One region of the Acinetobacter portensis genome, then DNA from elsewhere that is predicted to be linked to it. Evidence: riboswitches for the same ligand, from Rfam matches in the RefSeq annotation. Region 1 holds a riboswitch; the other holds the start of a gene.
What was found. A riboswitch is a leader RNA that binds a small molecule or an ion and turns the genes downstream of it on or off. The one in region 1 is predicted to bind cobalamin.
Positions count from the first base shown of each region.

Region 1 (9,316 bases):
AGATTGGCTCAGGTACAGGCTATAACCGTGAAAAAGCCCTCTATACCCAAGATATTCTAGACTTTGTGCAAAAGACTCAAGACAAGGAATGGCAGAAGTTTAAAAGCATTTTCCCCAATGACACCGAACGCCATTTTTTAGATACGGTCGAAGCACAGCTTAAAAAAGCCAATATCAACGCCACTGATGTTGAATCACGTAGCTATGGCACATTAGGTGTATTACGTCATGGTATCCGTACACGTGGGGTGCGTTTTTCATTTTGTCAGTTTAAACCTGAACACGGTTTAAACCCTGAACTGAATGCACGCTATAAGCAAAATATTTGCCGTGTTGTACCTGAATTGGTCTATAGCCCATACGCTAATAAAGCAGAGTTCGAGGCAACAGGCAAACAAGCCAAAAAATGGCGTATTGACCTTGTGCTGTTTATTAATGGCTTTCCAGTGGCAACCATGGAGCTGAAGTCAGAGTTTAAACAAGCTGTGCAAAATGCGATGACACAGTACCGCAAAACGCGCTTGCCCAAAGACCCTGAAACCAATAAGCCTGAACCACTCTTAATGTTTAAACGTGGCGCATTGGTACACTTTGCCGTAAGTCAGTATGACGTTTATATGGCGACACATCTCACTGGTGATAGCACTTACTTCTTACCATTTAACAAAGGAACGAAGGATCAGGGCGCAGGCAATGACGTACCAGAGAATCCAAATGAATATGCAACAGGCTATTTATGGAATGAAGTTTTAACGCCGGATAGCTTATTGAATATTGTCGGTAACTTTATCCATCTGCAAATTGAAGAAAAAGAAGATTGGGAAGGGCGGAAATACAAGAAAGAAAGTCTGATTTTCCCACGTTATCATCAGTGGAAAGTGGTCAATAACTTAGTACAGGATTCACTGGCTGAGGGCACAGGGCAGAAATACTTGATTCAGCACAGTGCAGGTTCAGGTAAATCCAATTCCATTGCATGGACGGCGCATCAACTCTCAAGCTTGTACGATGCCAACAATAAAAAGATGTTTGATTCGGTGATTGTGGTCACTGACCGCACCATCTTAGATGCACAGCTACAAGATACCATCTATCAATTTGAACATGCCGATGGCGTGGTGGGACGCATTAACAATAAAGAAGGTGACGGCTCAAAATCGGAGAAATTGGCTAAAGCTTTGGAAATGGCACAGCCGATTATCATTGTGACCATTCAGACTTTCCCATTTGTACTCCGTGCGATTGAAAACAGCACCAGTCTCAAAGAGCGTAAATACGCCGTGATTGCCGATGAAGCCCATTCATCACAAAGTGGTTCTACGGCGCGTCAGCTTAAAGAAACCTTGATGATTGAAGAACGTGAAGAAGATGAACAGCTGTCTTCTGAAGATGTACTTGATGCAGTCATGGCTTCACGTAAGGGCAGTGCCAACTTAAGCTTCTATGCTTTTACTGCAACACCTAAAGATAAAACTCTACAGCTTTTTGGTCGCTTGCCTGATCCAAGTATGCCGCCGTCAAAAACCAATATTCCTGTGGCATACCATGTTTACTCAATGCGTCAGGCGATTGAAGAAGGCTTTATTTTAGATGTATTGAAAAACTACACTAACTATAAAGTCATCTATAAGCTCAAACAGAAAATCGAAGAAAAAGACGCAACGGTTGATGCCAAGAAAGCCAAGACCAAGCTGAATCAGTGGGTACGCTTACACGATCATAATATCTCGCAAAAAGTGCATATCATCATTGAGCATTTCAAGAAGAATATTATGGGCTTACTCGGTGGACAAGCCAAAGCCATGGTGGTGACCAGTTCTCGTAAAGAAGCGGTACGTTATAAACAGGCCTTTGATAAATACATTGCTGAACAGAACTATGCCAACATTCAAGCCATGGTGGCATTCTCAGGCGATGTAGAATTTAATGCCAATGATGCAGACAGTAGCCATCTGTTAGGTCAGAAATTTACTGAAAGCAATATGAACCCAAACTTGAAAGGTCGTGAGATGCGTAAGGCATTCGACAGCGATGACTTTCAGGTGATGATTGTGGCGAATAAGTTCCAGACCGGCTTTGACCAGCCGAAATTGTGTGCCATGTACGTGGATAAAAAGTTGGGTGGTGTCGAATGCGTACAGACTCTATCTCGCTTAAACCGTACTTATCCTGCTAAAGCTGAATCAGGTACGTTTGTGCTGGATTTCTTCAATGAGCCACAAGACATTCTTGATGCATTCCAACCGTATTATCAGACAGCGGAGTTGGCAGATGTCTCTAATCCAGATCAAATATATGATTTGTGTACCAAGCTCAAAGCCTCAGGTATTTTCCTGTGGACGGAAGTAGAACAGTTTGTTGATGCCTTCTATAGCAAAAATAAATCCAGTGCAGCACTCTCAAACATTTGTAAGCCTGCAATGCAACGCTGGCAACAGCGATATAAAGAAGCAGTCAATGATTACGATGTCACAAAGAACCGGTTAGACATTACCAAGCGAACGGGTGAGCCTGTACTCATTGCCAATGCTGAAAATGAATTTACGGAAGCGAAGAAAGCTCGTGATGCTTTGGAAATTTTCAAGAAAGACTTAGGGAGTTTTACGCGTTTCTATGAGTTCATGTCTCAAATTATTGAGTATGACGATAAAGACTTAGAGAAACTCAGCCTGTTTGCTCGAAACTTACGTCCAATGCTCCGTGAGCAAGTGGCGGATGAGGACGAAATTGATCTCAGTAACGTTGCAATGAGTCATTACCGCTTGTCGAAGCTACGTCAGCAAGATATTCAGCTTAAAGCCAATAGCACTGAGCATAAGTTGGATCCTGCCAATGATGTCGGGACGGCGAAAGCTAAGGATAAGAAAGAAGACTTTTTGTCAGTGATTTTAAGCCGTGTGAATGAGCTGTTTGTGACAGATAAGCTAACTGATCAAGACATGATTAACTATGTGCATACCGTGGCAGATAAAATGTCTGAAAACTCACGCATGATGAAGCAGATTCACAATAATACTCGTGAACAAGCGATGCTCGGTGAGTTTGATACGGCGCTTGATGATGCCGTGTTAGAGAGTAATGAAGCTCATATAGAGCAAATGACACAGCTTATGAGTGATCCTGCGAAGATGAAGCAGTTTGCGCATATTATTTATGATGTCTTACTCAATAAAGCGCTTTAAATTTTTAATAAAGAAATAAGTATTAGAGTGAAAATATGAATTTTTGGCATATGCAGATTCATCCTAGTGATAAAGAAGCAGTTAACCGTAGTGAAGCAAAAAGAATTATTCTCGAAAGTGGTGTTATAGGTTTAGGAAATCAATGGCCTAATGATAGAGGACAACCACAAAAATTTAAAACGAATGTCAAGGTAGGGGATGTTGTACTCATTAGAAGCGATGGTCCACTTGCTCTCGTAAAAGTAATAAGTGAGTGCTATGACAATGTTGATAATAGTGTTTGGTTCGATTTGGTTAGAATGAATAGCCACCAATTCTGTAGACATCTTTTAATTAGATATGGAGGTTAAGTTGACCTTAAATATTATTACTTCCTATATTCCTTAGAAAATTTAGCTTTATGAGAGTAATACGAATAATCAGAAACAGTTTGACTTAGCAAGGACTTAGTTTTAGTCTCTGTACCTGCTTCAGGTGCTTCTATAGAGAAGTGAAACTGGGAAGTTAGTACACGTATGTGTAAGCTAACACTGCCCCCGCAACGGTGAATAGGATAGCAACATCCTTAAGTCCGGAGACCGGCCTGCTGCACAACCTAACTAATGCGGCGGGCGTTAAAGAAGGGATCGCATACTTCTATTATATTGAGTTGGTATTGCTTACCCAAAATCCGTCCGCGCGCTTCACATTTATATTTGCACGGGCGGTGCGAAATTTTGGGGTATATCATGAATCAAATGTATACAACTGCTTTAGGTGGTTTGTTAGTCTTATCTCCATTGTCTATGGCAATGGCAGCAGAAAAATCTGTTTTCCAACTTCCTAAAATCAATGTCGTTGCCAACTTGGTTGAGCAAAATAATGCCGATACTTTAGCGGCCGTTACTGTGATTGATCGTGAAGAAATCGAAAGAAAGCAGTTTAACTCTCTACAAGATTTATTACGTACTGTACCAGGGGTAACATTCACTAATAATGGGGGACTAGGTAAGGTAACAAGTGTTTCTATTCGTGGTACAAATTCTAAACATGTGCTTGTGTTAGTAGATGGTCTGCGTTGGAATGCAGCTACTGCAGGTTCATCTTCATTCGAATTTCTCCCTATTGAGCAAATTGAACGAGTTGAAGTCGTAAAAGGTCCTCGTTCAAGCTTATACGGCTCTGAAGCTATTGGTGGGGTAATTCAAATATTTACACGTAAAGGTACGCAAGAAGGTATTAAGCCATTTGCGTCGCTTACATACGGTTCTCATGAAACTTATAAGGCTAATGCTGGCCTGAACATTAAAAATAATAAGAATTGGGCGAATTTAAGTGTTGCAGGAATGAAAACCCAAGGCCTTGATGCAACTGCCGCTCCAGTAGAAACAGATAAAGATGGTTATGAAAATTATTCAGTATCTTTAAATGCTGGACATCAATTTAACGATCAATTATCTGTAGATATGAATGCCTTACATATTGAAGGTGAAACGGAAATTGATAATACCGGGGGTCAAGAGCCTTATACTAAACTTATTGAATCTGTATATGGTGTAGGCCTTAATTATCAAGCCAACCATCTATGGAACACGAAACTGAAGGTTGGTTATTCCCAAGATAAACAGGAAGGATATATTAAAACAGGTTTAGACAATGTCTATGAAACCCAAAAAGAAACAATTTCATGGTTGAACACACTAGCATTTAATGAAAACCATAATTTAATTTTAGGAACTGATTATCTAAAAGATAAAATTAGTGGAATTAATGGCCCTTCACTTTTTGACAAAAAAAGTAGAGATAATTTTGGTTATTTTGCTCAATATTTAGGAAATATTAATAATTTTGATATTGAGGCCGCATTGCGTCTAGATGATAACGAGCAATATGGAAATCATACAACAGGCAATCTAGCACTTGGTTACCAGTTCAATGAAGCTCTAAAGACGTATGTCTCTTATGGTACAGCATTCCGAGCACCTACGTTTAATGAGTTGTATTACCCTCAAGATGAATGGGGTGGTGGCAACCCTAATTTAAATCCAGAAGAATCAGAGAATATTGAACTCGGTTTTAAAGGTAATATAGGTAATGTGAATTGGGCATTGAATGGTTTCCGTAATGATATTGACCAAATGATTGTACGTTGGCCAGCGATCAATGTTGATAAGGCATTAATTAAAGGGATAGAGGTAGAGTTAGGTCAGGCAATAGGTCAATTCGATTGGAATATAAATTACACTTATCAAGAGCCTGAAAATCGTAGTGGTGATAATAAAGGTAAACAAATCACTAATATTCCTCAGCAAATACTTAATTTAAGTGCGGATTATAATTTTGATAAATGGATAGTAGGTGGTGCTGTACACGCAGAGGATAAGCGTTATAGTGCTGATAACAAATCATATATGGGCTCTTTTGCAACAGCTGATGTACGATTAACTTATCAAGCTACTCCAGAACTTTCGGTTCAAGCAAAATTAGCCAATATGTTTGATAAAGAATATCAAACAACCCAAGGCTACAACCAAGATGGTCGTACTGCTTGGGTGACCTTGCGTTATGCGATGAAATAATAATTCGTATTGGAAACTGAGGGATCTTCATTTATGCGTGAAAATCCTTCAGTAAAAGCATATGTAATAACAGTTATAATTCATTGTTATTATTGTTTTTATAGTTTTATTCTATCTAAGTTTAGCTAATCAAATACCAGTAAAGTTTTGTTGTTATACCTTCAATACTCCCGTTTTGAATGTAGTGCACATGAAAAACCAGACGATTCGTCGTCTGGTTTTTCATTCATAAACTGAAATACTGATACAGCATTCTCTTTTCGTTGAAAGAAATATCGATTAACGATACTTCTAATTTTATAAAGTGACCTTCTCAGAAGTCATTTTTTATTTGGTTTATCTATGCAAAGTAATACATCTCCTAAAGCGAAGACCCAATATGCCAATAATAAGGTAGAGCATATCGGTAGTTTTTTAAGAGCATTAGAACTCAAAAAAGCACGTTACGACTTTGCTGATCGGGTCATTTATGAAGAGACATTAAGACAGGTTGAAGATGCAGAAATTGACAATCTGATCGATATTCAGCTTGATCTAGATTGTACCGTTATGACAGATGGTGATTTTCGCCGTACTTGGTGGCATTTCGATTTTCTTGAGCAATTGCAAGGCATAGAAAGCTACAAAACACGTGATGGATTGAAATATAAAGATGCGATCAGTAAACCGATTGACATCCGTATCACAGGGAAAATTGCTTGGTCAGAAGAACACACAAGTCTGATTCATTATCGTTATCTACATAAAGCAATTGAAGGTTTTGCAACTGCTAAATATTGCATACCAAGTCCAACTATGTTGCTTTTTCCACACTTAAGAAACAATCGGTTCTATGCAGATCGTATCAATGACTATATTGCAGATATTGGGCAATCTTATCGAGAAGCAATTCAAGCGCTTTACCAAGAAGGTTGTCGATATTTACAACTGAATGATGAGTTTTGGGCCTATTTAAGTGATGAAGAATATAGAGCAACTGAAATCACTTCTGGTATGTCAGATCATGACTTAGCAATGCTAGGTGTAGAAATACTCAATCTTGCACTCAAAGATAAACCAGAAGATTTATTTATATCGTTGCATATTGACCGTGGCAACTTTAGTTCGAGCTGGTTGTATCAAGGTGATTATCACTTTATCTCTACATATATTTTCAAACAGTTGACCAATATCGATCGTTACTTATTGGAATTTGATACAGATCGGGCAGGTGGATTTGAACCTATTGCGCTACTCAAAGGCACACAAACAGAAGTATTTTTGGGCTTAGTCTCTTCGAAAAAAGAGTATGTGGAAAGTGAAGATGACATTTCACAGCGTATCCATGACGCAACTCAATTTTTACCCATTGAGCAATTAGGGCTGTGTTTACAGAGCGGTTTTGCTTCAACTGAAGAGGGCAACAAAATTTCCTATGATACCCAGTGGGAAAAAATCAAGTTAATGAATAAGGTCGCAAAAAAGTTCTGGCCTTAATTTCATCATGGATGTCTTGTAAAAGTGATCAGTCAAAGTATGCGTATTATTGCCTTGGTAATAACTGTAAATGCTTTAATTAATCCTTTTGCAAGATATTCAAATTAATCAGCATGTTTAAAAGTTTTAAGTAAGTTATCCGTTGGTTTGAGAGTAAAGATGTTAAAGGATAAAGAATTTATTGGTCGAGTATGTCGAATGATAAATACCAATAACCCAATTGATTTTAGTGTGTTAAAGGTAATTCGTTCTAAGGAAAATAGCATTCTAGGCTTCGAGATATCTAGAAAAAATACAAATGGTGCTCAATCAGAAACGGCTCTAAAAGATGATGTGAAGTTTCAGGAAAATGATATCTGGGTAAGTGGTTCTGATCTGATCATTCAGCTACTTGAGCAAAAAATTAATACGCTTAGGCGTCAAATTAAAATCAGCTCAGCTAAAAGAAAATAAAGAATGTGAACAGGAGAGAACATTCAAATTGTATTTATCTACAATGACATGTTCTTTCCTGAATTTTAAATAATGTTTTAGCTTTAGGATATTTGGTTAATCAAGGGACATGCTTAATTTTTTTCAACACTTAGAACATTATAAATTTTGTATTTTAGTTGAATATTTGACTTCATCTAAAACTCAACATGTAGCACAAGATATTGCGGGTTTCTCAGCTTTTATTGCAATTGCTGACCGTGTCCATTCAGACCATGATATGGCACCGCTTGAGGCTAGTCAGCATTATTCAAAATCGAGCGATAAAGTTCTGCATTTTTCTGGGAAAGATCGAGATATTCAGGATTTTGAATTATTTTTAGATCAAGCCAAATCAGCCAATATTAAGAATCTTTTATTGCTGACAGGCGATAAGCTCAAAGAGCACAGTTATGGGGGGATGAATCTGGACGTACCCGATATCTAGAATCGGTGAATGCCGTGATGGTAGCCAAGCGCCGTGGTGGATTTCATCTAGGTGTGGCCTTTAACCCGTTCAAATATGCTGAAGCTGAGCGTGACGCACAATATCTAAAACTACACAAAAAGATGAAGGCAGGCGCAGATTTTATTATTACCCAATTAGGGTATGACATGGATGCTTTAAAACAAGTAAAGGCTTTTTTAAATCGTCATCATTACCAACAAAAAATACTTGCTTGTGTTATGCCGCTGAGTTTTGCTCGTGCCAATTTTATGGTGAAAAATAAAGTCGCTGGTATTGTGATTACACCCTATATGTTAGGGGTGTTGGCTCAGGAAAAACAGGATGGGTTGAGTGATCGGGTTCATTTACGCTGTGCTTTACAGATCCTGATGTGTAAACATCTTGGGTTTGCCGGAGTTCACCTTTCAGCCTGTTACAAGCCTGAAGAGCAGATGCTTTTGGAAAGCTATATAGAACAATATCGGCATCTGGATTTGAATGCACTTGAAGCTCTCTGGAATTCATTATGGCAAGTGAAGACTGGAAAAGAGTTCATGCCAGAATTGCCTTATTACTCCCGTCAGCCGACATCCAGTCAGTTGATTAAATATCAGCAACTACATTTCATGCATGAGGCATTGTTTGAGTCCAAAATTGCCAAGGGTATCGGACGCTTTATTTTTAAAGCCTCATTTTGGGAGCATACACCTGCTGCAAAAGCATTACTGAAAACTGAATTTATCTCTAAGCATGGCGTTGTGGGCTGTGAAAGCTGTGGTCAATGCAGGCTAGGAGATACTTTATATATCTGTCCTGAAACCTGTCCAAAAGGATTGGCGAATGGTCCTTGTGGGGGGACTACCTTAGACCGCTGTGAATTTGGAGATCGAGAATGCATTCATTCTGTGAAAGCCCGGCTTGCCAAAGCCGTGGGACAGACTGACGTTCTAAAAGAAAAATTGATTCCAACTGTACCACTTGAAGTACGTGGCACTAGTTCTTGGAAAAATTGGTATACAGAAGCTTAATTCATTACATTAATTACGTTTAATGAATATCAAAATCAAAAGAATAGGCGTGATCAAAAGATATAGTGAAATAAAACCAATACTGTTTCCATAATGTGAGCAAAGTGGAAACAAGGATAATCCTAAAAGCAGTATTCCTAGAAATCTAGAGAT
Region 1 is NZ_JAAARQ010000002.1:261,743-271,058, reverse strand. Features, by position in the region: gene GTK57_RS01225 (type I restriction endonuclease subunit R) at 1-3,182, shown strand, start outside; gene GTK57_RS01220 (hypothetical protein) at 3,218-3,532, shown strand; cobalamin riboswitch at 3,638-3,783, shown strand; gene GTK57_RS01215 (TonB-dependent receptor domain-containing protein) at 3,911-5,740, shown strand; gene GTK57_RS01210 (5-methyltetrahydropteroyltriglutamate--homocysteine S-methyltransferase) at 6,083-7,216, shown strand; gene GTK57_RS01205 (hypothetical protein) at 7,376-7,669, shown strand; partial or broken gene GTK57_RS01200 (methylenetetrahydrofolate reductase C-terminal domain-containing protein) at 7,779-9,163, shown strand.

Region 2 (9,316 bases), 1.5 Mb from region 1:
GATTGTTCCATCATCTACAAGTAACCAAAGTTCATCTATATCGATATTACGGACAGCAACACATCCCCAAGTCCAATCACTTTTTGGAAAATAATTCATTAAACTGGGTAAAACATTTACTTGCTTTGTGGTTGCAGAGCCATGAATCATAATGTCACCACCTGGTGAAACGCCTAAATTTTTAGCAATATCTCGATCTTTTTTATTAGGATATGAAATATGCAAAGATTTATAAAATGCACTTTTCGGATTGCGCCAATCGATAACATAACGACCTTCAGGTGTTTTTCCATCGCCTTCTTGAACTTTGTGCCCAATTGGGGTGAAGCCTAAGCGTATGGGGTATTTTCGAATGGTTTGATCATTATGCTTTAACAGAAGATATCGTTCTTTTTTATACACTTGGATGCTTGAAATAGGAGATTCTTTACGAATTTTCTGAATTTCATCTTGAGTTAATGCTTGAGGAAATGAAATTTCATTTGAAGTTGTAGGTAAGTATTTGCCATATTTTTGATTCACGATAAATGCGACAACAAGACAACTTAGAAAAATTAAAACAATAACGAAAATACGATTTTTGATCATTTATAAAATAATTATTTGCTCACTTATTCTTTAATTCTTGTGGATAACGATTAAATTATCCACAAGTGTTTTGTGAGTAAATATGAATTAAGAAGAACAACTCACCATAACTTCAGGAACATCAGTCGCTAACGGTGCTAAATCTTCTGCATGCTCTAACTCTTTTTGCTTTATAAATGGATGTGAAAGTAGCTTAAACAAACGATCAAGCTCAGAAAAATCATTTCGTTCGGCAAGTTCAATTGCTTTTTGAGCCATGTGATTACGCAATATATAATGTGGATTGGCTTTTTGCATTTGTGCATCAAGTTCATCTACATCTTGTCCTTCGCGAATCGTTTCGTATTGCATTAAGAAATTTTCAAAGGCAAATCGATCTAGGCAATCATCTTTAATGCTTTCATATTCTTTATTTTGCAGTCGAATAAAGTTTTGCGTGTAATCGAGCTGTTCGCTTTGCAAAATGCGTAAGAATGCCATCGCACAATCGAAACTGTCTTTATGGAAGCTAGCTAAGCCCATCTTTTGACTTAAACCATGTTTGTAGTGTTCTAAGAAGGTCGGTTCAAAATGTTCTAAACACTGAGCAAGTTCATCTTTCCATTGTTCTTTGTCGTAGTCTTTGGGGCAAAGTGGAACGAGGTTATTCAGCCATGTCCATAAATTCCAATGTCCAATACTTGGCTGTTGTTGATAGGTATAACGTGCTTTGTAATCGCTGTGATTATTGATCCAATTTGGACGGAAACGCTCCATAAAACCGTAAGGACCAAAATCTAAAGTTGAACCTGTAATGTTTAAATTATCGGTGTTCATTACACCATGCGCAAAGCCAACCAATTGCCAATGCGAAATCATAATGGCTGTTCGTTGAATAACTTTTGTAGCAAATGCCAATATAGGCTGTTCGGCATCTAAACTTTCAGGATAATGCCATTCGATACATTTTTGCGTGAATTCAGGGAGTAAATCTGCTTGATATTGATTAATCCATTCAAAATGCCCTAAACGAATATGGCAATCTGAAGTGCGTAACATCATTGCGCCAAGTTCTAATTTTTCACGTTGTACACCTTGTGTTGAAGATGTAAAACCAACAGCATTACTTGATGGAACACCTAAAGCATTCAGCGCATGTCCTGCCAAATATTCACGGATAACCGAGCGTAAAACAGCGCGCCCATCGCCCATTCTTGAATAGGGTGTAGAACCTGCACCTTTTAAATGTAAATCAACAGTTTGATTGTTTTTATCTAAGATTTGTGCAATAAGTAAACCGCGCCCATCACCCAATTGACCTGCCCATTGTCCAAATTGATGACCTGCATAAACCATTGCAAGTGGTTGAAACTCATCAAATGTTTTTTGACCGCTACAAATTTCTATCCAGTGTTTTTTATCATCTTCTGACCAATTTAATTCATTGGCTAAGTTTTCATTAAAATGACCTGCTTTTGTACCTTTTAAAGGAGCAGGTGCTTGTTGATGATAAAGCTTTGGACTGAGAGAAGGGTAGCGAGCATTAAATTGCATAAGGCAAAGATCTATAAAAATTCTGCTACCAATATAGCAAACTTAAACATCATTTATAAAAAGCTTTCTGATTCAACACACAATAAAAAAGCCCCATCAATGGGGCTTTTAAAGTTGCTCACTTAGTTAGAAGCAGGATTCTTTTTTAAGTTGCGTACAAGCAAGTTAAGCGCTGCACGATGATGTGCAAGACGTTGTTCTACCAACTGGAATTCAACTTTTAATTTGTCATCCATTTGGTGAATTTTTTCCGCCATAGATGCTTTTTTCGCTTGAATTTCAAGTTCTTTCAATTTAGTCCAATCGTTTAGGGTTTGAGAGAAAGCATCATATTCTTGAGCAATACGGCTTTTTACAGTAGAAATATCTTCAGTGACATTATGACCGTAAACCGCTAAATCTTGTTCAGCATATTTAAATTTCATCGCCAATTCAGCTTTTTTAATATTAAAGCTTGGAATACGACGTAAATTTTTAGCTAAACCAAGTTTAGAGCAAGACCAAATTAACCATTTCGTTGGATCATATTGCCACCATTTTACGCCATTACGGTAGTCGTATTGGAAGATGTGATGGTAGTTATGATAGCCCTCACCCCAAGTCGCAATTGCTAACCAGAAGTTGTCACGTGCAGTATTTTCATCTGTATAAGGACGTTTGCCCCACATATGACATAAAGAGTTAATAAAGAATGTGACGTGATGGCTGAGGATTAAACGCATTAATCCACCTAATAACAAGACACCCCACATATCGCCCGTTGCCCAACCGATAGGTAACAAAATAGCGGCATGAACAGCAATAACTAATGGAACGTAATATTTATCTTGGAACATCACCACTTTGTCTTTTAACAAGTCTGGTGCATTTTTATAGTTCGCTTCTGCCGCAGGATAGTTGCGAAGCATCCAACCAATATGAGCGTACCAAAAACCGTTATTAATAGAATACGGATCTTGATCGATATCATCTACATGGCGGTGGTGCGTACGGTGACCCGATGCCCAAAACAAAATACTGTTTTGAACTGCAAATGTCCCCATAAGCATTAAAATAATTTTTAAAGGCAATGTTGCTTCATAAGCACGATGTGCCCAAAGGCGGTGATAGCCCGCAGTAATACCAAGACTACTGACACCTAGTAAAACAAACATGCTCACCCATGCACTTACGCTGAAATCGTGATGATATGCGTAAAGCGGGATAGCGATTATCGCAACAATAGGTAAAAACACCAATGCAAAAACTGCAATCCAGTTGATTGGGGCTTTTGGTAGGGGAGCATTCATCTCCAACAGTACTCCTAGAACCTTTGCAGGTTATAAATGTAGCCTTAGCTTTATAAAAATATAAGCCGATCTTAATAGCATCTTAGCATGGATATAAAAAGATGCACTATCATTATTGTACAGTTGTATTGTGTTAAATTGATACAAAAATAGCCAAGCTGATGATTGGTTTTATCGAAGTTTGAGCAGCCGTGATAATAGAATGACGATACTGATAAAACCAATCGAAACACTTGGAAATAAAGGATTTAAGTCAAATATTTAGCGCGTGGAATTGAGCATTTTTTGCATTTCTTTTGGGAAATCAGTGATTAATCCATTAATACCTAAGTGGAATAATTCTTGTGCACGTTTTACATCATTGACTGTCCATACACTAATGGCTAATTTTGCTTCTTGAGTAGCAGTAATCATCTCATTGGTTGCAAGTTGATTCATCCAACCAATTTGACAACATCCAAGTTCTAAGGCTTGATCAATGGCACGATGTTGAATGTCATCTTCAATAAGTAAGCCACGTTTAAAATTCGAGTTTTGATTTTTTAATGCATGATGAATTTTTGAATCAAAACTGGTAATCACTGCTGAATGTTCATAGCCCATCAGTTGTTGCTGTAAAGATTCAACCAGTGTATTGGCTTCATAAGCAGATTGAACCGCTTTGACTTCAACTTCAATATGATCGAAGTTGAAAATAATTTTCATGGTTTCATCGAGCAAAGGCGTTTTCTCGATGTTTTTCCATTCTGACCATGCAATAGCTTGATTATAGTGTTCTAAATCTTCCCGACTACATTCATAAAGATGTTTGCTTTGTCCTGCGGTACGCGCAAAATCATCATCATGCATAATCACAAGGGCATTATCTTTCAGCTGTCGAACATCAAATTCAACCGCGCGAATACCTAAATCATGAATATATTGAAAACCACCTAAGGTGTTTTCAGGTGCTTCCCCACGAGCACCACGATGACCAATTATGCGCATGCATGGCTCATCATTTTAAAGATGTAGTTCATTTTGATGGATTAAAGTGACAGAAATATGACGTTACATATTTTGATCCGATAGTACTTTTATGCAAGTACTATCGGATGAATTACCTTGTTCTTTATCGGTTTTTTTAGTTCTTAGATTGTTTCATTAATATTTTTTTGCCAAAGGACTTCTGAACCGCCTTCTGCGCGTTGTAATGCTCGAGATGCGACAAATAACCAGTCAGATAAGCGGTTTAATAATTGTAGAGAGGGCGCTTGAATGTTTTGATCACGTGCGTGAACAGACATTAAACGACGTTCCGCACGACGGCAAACCGAACGTGCTTGATGTGCATAGCTACATGCTAGTGAACCCGCAGGTAAAATAAAGTCTTTTAGCATAGGAAGATCTTCATTTAAGCGGTCAATTTCGTTTTCTAAATATTCAATGGCTGAAGGCTGAACCAAATTGAAGTTTGGAATGCAAACTTCACCACCCAAGTCGAAAAGCCAATGTTGAATAAGGCTTAATGATTTATCCCAAGTGGTTTTGTCTTCAATTGCACTTATCGCAATTTGTGAGCGTAATACGCCAATACTTGAGTTGAGTTCGTCTACATCACCTAATGCTTCAATTCGTAGGTCATCTTTGGAAACACGTGAACCATCGCCTAATCCTGTTGTTCCTGAGTCGCCTGTACGGGTGTAAATTTTGCTTAAACGGTGTCCCATGTTATTTCCTTAATATTCAGATATCTCAATTTAAAAAGGATAATGCCACAGGTGTGACATTATCCTCAAAAGTATTTATTTGTAGCCTGATGATATTAGTATTTGAATGTCACACCAACAGATGCTTGGCGACCACCGTTAATGTAGAAAAGACCATTTCCGTATGAGGCTGTTTCAAACTTCACATCACCAATATTGTCGATGTTAGTAAAGAGTTTGATTGAAGGATTTACATTCCAATAGGCATTTAAATCAACCGTCGTGTAACCAGTAACTTTTGAATTGTCTTTGGGTGCTGATTTAGATGATACCGATGTACTGATACCATAAATTGAATTTTGCAATCCTGCAGTTAATGTTAAGCTTTGACGAGGACGACGGGCTAACTCTTTTCCTGTTTCCTCATTTGTAGCTTTAACATAGCTATGTGAAAGCTTTGCAAATAGTTGATCTTGCTCCCAGTTGATATAGCTTTCAACGCCTTCAAATTTTGCTTTACTTACGTTATCAATGATGTATCCATTTTTATCATTGTAATCAATAAGGTTTTTCACTTTATTGCTGTACATAGATAAACCTGTACTGAGGCCAAAAGGAATCTTTTGATCAATGCCTAATTCAAAAGATTCACTTTCCTCAGGTTTTAAATTTGGGTTGCCGTAGTAGTTAACATAGAGCTCATTTAAGTTAGGTGCTCTAAATGCCGTTCCCCAATTGGTGTAAATACTTGTGTTTTCCAATATTTGATAGCGAACAGCTACTTGCCCCACGGTGTGAGTACCAAATTGTTCATTGTCTTCTACGCGAATACCAACTTGGGTGTTTAAACCGTGATTACTGTATTGATGTTGAATATAATAGCCTTGCGCATCAACATCGCCTTTATATGGGGATCCGCTTGAAATAGCATCAGCTTTGGTGCTTTGGTAGGTAGTGCCGAATAAGATGTTTTGGTGAGCGGGTAAAGTGACTTTTGTGTATAGATCTGCTTCTTGTGTTTTACTATTTACAAAATCTTTAGAATCTAATTGATTACTTTCATCTTTAAATTGAGATAAACGTGCATTTAATTCAATTAGATCAGAAAATTTATACTTTGCCTTAGCATTGATACTTTCATTTTTAAAATCAACAGAATTATTTTTTAAATTTAAAAATGCATTAGATGGATATGGTGCAAAAACACTTGAAACATAAGTAGATTGACCTTCATTTTGTGCATAATCTAAAGAAAGAGCTATGAATTCGTTTTCAAAACCAAACTTAGTACTGAAACCTTTTTGTTCGAAGTCACCCGTTTTAATATCAGGTTGCTTAGCATTGGTTACATGTGTTCCATCTGATTCTAAGCGTTGACCACGAATTTGTGCATAAAATCCATTTTCAACTAAATCTGCACCTACGATAGATTTATAAGTTTTATTTTCACCTATTTCACCTGTAAGAAATGCACCTGTTTTTTCAGGTGTTTTAGAGACAAGTTGTACAACCCCACCAATTGCATTAGTACCATATAAAACTGATGCAGGGCCTTTCAGCACTTCAATTTGTTTGAGGTCGGTTGTATCAATATAGGCTAAAGATGCGGTGCCACTTGTTGCACTATTGAGTTTTACACCATCACGTAAAACAAGCGTATGTGTTGAATTGGTGCCTCTGAGGAAAATAGATGACTGTTGACCATATCCACCTGATTGCACCATGTTGATAGATGCATCATTACTTAATAAGTGTGGTAATGATGCTAATGGAGATTGGTCAAGTACTGCAGGTTCAATAATTGAAATGCGAGCAGGCACATTTTCAATGTTTTCTTCAGAACGTGTTGCAGTCACAACAATGGTATTTAAAGTAGATTTCGTTGATGCTTTCGCTTGAGTTTCAGTGTTTGCAGATACAGAAGTTGAAAGACCCATCGCAATGGCGATAGCACCTACAAGGGCAGTAGGCTGAAAATAAATAGACATGCTTTAGCTCCATACATTCACCCCCCCGTGAATGATTGAGTTTAAGGGCACAATAAGCAGGTATCCGGACTTAAATGTGATCGAGCTTTCGATCTACTTATCCACCTTCCCACAAAAAATTGCAGTGGTGTAAATTGTTCAATTTATAAAGATAAGTTTTTCATTTTACCGTTGCGGGGGCAGTGTTGGATTCGCACCAACTTCCCTATAGCGATGGCTAGGACTTATTGCATTCGCACGAAGTATAAAGTTAGCATGTGAAATAAACAATCGAAGTGAAGAATATTGCGTATGAACTTTACGCAAGATTGAAAAATTGCATTACAATGATTCGCCTTTAATATTTATAGATGGGCTATAAACAAGGCACGGCAAGAGCAACAAAACATGCGTACTCGTGTAAAAATATGTGGAATCACACGAACTCAAGATATTCGATCTGTTGTAGATGCAGGAGCAGACGCAATTGGCTTTGTATTTTTTCCACCAAGCCCTAGAAATGTCACCATTGAATTAGCTCAAAAACTTGTAAAACAAGTACCAGCCTACGTACAAACCGTTGGCTTATTTGTGAATGCATCGAGCGATGAAATATTAGAAGTATTAAAAACAGTTTCTTTAGATGTCTTACAATTTCATGGCGATGAAACCCCAGAACAATGCCAAAATATTGCCAAATTAACAGGTAGAAGATGGTACAAAGCCATTCAAGTTAAACCCGATTTAGATGTAATTTCAACGATTCAGCAATATCAACAAGTGGGTGCAAGTGCTATGCTTTTAGATGCATGGCACCCTGAGCTTAAAGGTGGAACAGGACATTCATTCGATTGGACTCAGTTCCCACAACTTGATATTCCATTAATATTGGCAGGCGGTTTAAAGCCTGAAAATATCGAAGACGCTATAAAGACGACAGGGGCATATGCCGTAGATGTCAGCGGAGGCGTAGAGTCCGCAAAGGGTATAAAAGACCAACAACTCATTGAAAAATTTATGCAAGGAGTCCATCGTGGATCAGCAAAATCAAAGTCATAACAGTCAAATTGACTATACCCAATTCCCCGATCAAAACGGGCATTTCGGTATTCATGGCGGACGTTTTGTGTCAGAGACTCTTATGGCGGCATTAGAGGATTTAGAAAAACTCTATTTTCGCATGAAAGATGACAAACAGTTTCTGGCAGAATTCGACCGTGACTTGGCTTACTATGTAGGTCGCCCAAGTCCTTTATATTATGCTGAGCGATGGTCGAAAGAATTAGGTGGTGCGCAAATTTACTTAAAACGTGAAGACCTTAATCACACGGGTTCACACAAAGTAAATAACACGATTGGTCAGGCACTTCTTGCAAAACTTTCGGGTAAAAAACGTATTATTGCTGAAACAGGTGCAGGTCAACATGGTGTTGCAACTGCAACTATCGCAGCACGTTTAGGGCTTGAATGCGTTGTGTTCATGGGCGCAGAAGATGTTAAACGTCAAGCAATGAACGTGTACCGTATGCGTTTATTGGGCGCAACAGTTGTTCCTGTAGAAAGTGGCTCAAAAACATTAAAAGATGCCATGAACGAAGCAATGCGTGATTGGGTCACCAATGTAGATTCTACATATTATGTGATTGGTACAGTTGCAGGTCCACATCCATATCCGCAATTGGTTCGTGATTTCCAATCGATTATTGGTCGTGAAGCACGTCGTCAAATTCAAGAGCAAGCAGGTCGTTTACCTGATGCTTTAGTGGCTTGTGTCGGTGGTGGTTCAAATGCAATGGGTTTGTTCTATCCATTCTTAAATGATTCAGATGTTAAAATGTACGGTGTTGAAGCCGCAGGCTATGGCATTGAAACAGGCAAACATTCTGCACCACTCAATGCGGGTCATGTGGGTGTATTACACGGTAACCGTACTTACTTGATGTCGGATGATCAAGGTCAAATCATTGAAACACATTCAATTTCAGCAGGTCTCGATTATCCTGGTGTTGGCCCTGAACATAGTTTCTTGAAAGATATGAATCGCGTTGAATATGTGCCAATTAATGACAATGAAGCACTTCAAGGTTTCCGTGATTTAACACAAATTGAAGGGATTATTCCTGCGCTTGAAAGTTCACATGCAATGGCGTACGTGACAAAACTTGCTCCGACCATGAATAAAGATCAAATTATTATTGCGACTGTTTCAGGTCGTGGTGATAAAGATTTAATGACTGTTGCACGTATTGAT
Region 2 is NZ_JAAARQ010000002.1:1,800,479-1,809,794, forward strand. Features, by position in the region: gene GTK57_RS08545 (L,D-transpeptidase family protein) at 1-588, opposite strand, end outside; gene GTK57_RS08550 (protein adenylyltransferase SelO) at 676-2,121, opposite strand; gene GTK57_RS08555 (acyl-CoA desaturase) at 2,244-3,410, opposite strand; gene GTK57_RS08560 (glycerophosphodiester phosphodiesterase) at 3,672-4,397, opposite strand; gene GTK57_RS08565 (cob(I)yrinic acid a,c-diamide adenosyltransferase) at 4,541-5,119, opposite strand; gene GTK57_RS08570 (TonB-dependent receptor plug domain-containing protein) at 5,215-7,086, opposite strand; cobalamin riboswitch at 7,125-7,329, opposite strand; gene GTK57_RS08575 (phosphoribosylanthranilate isomerase) at 7,474-8,124, shown strand; gene trpB (tryptophan synthase subunit beta) at 8,099-9,316, shown strand, end outside.
Region 2: linked by a shared signal. The riboswitch ahead of GTK57_RS08570 (TonB-dependent receptor plug domain-containing protein) and the one ahead of GTK57_RS01215 (TonB-dependent receptor domain-containing protein) in region 1 are both predicted to bind cobalamin.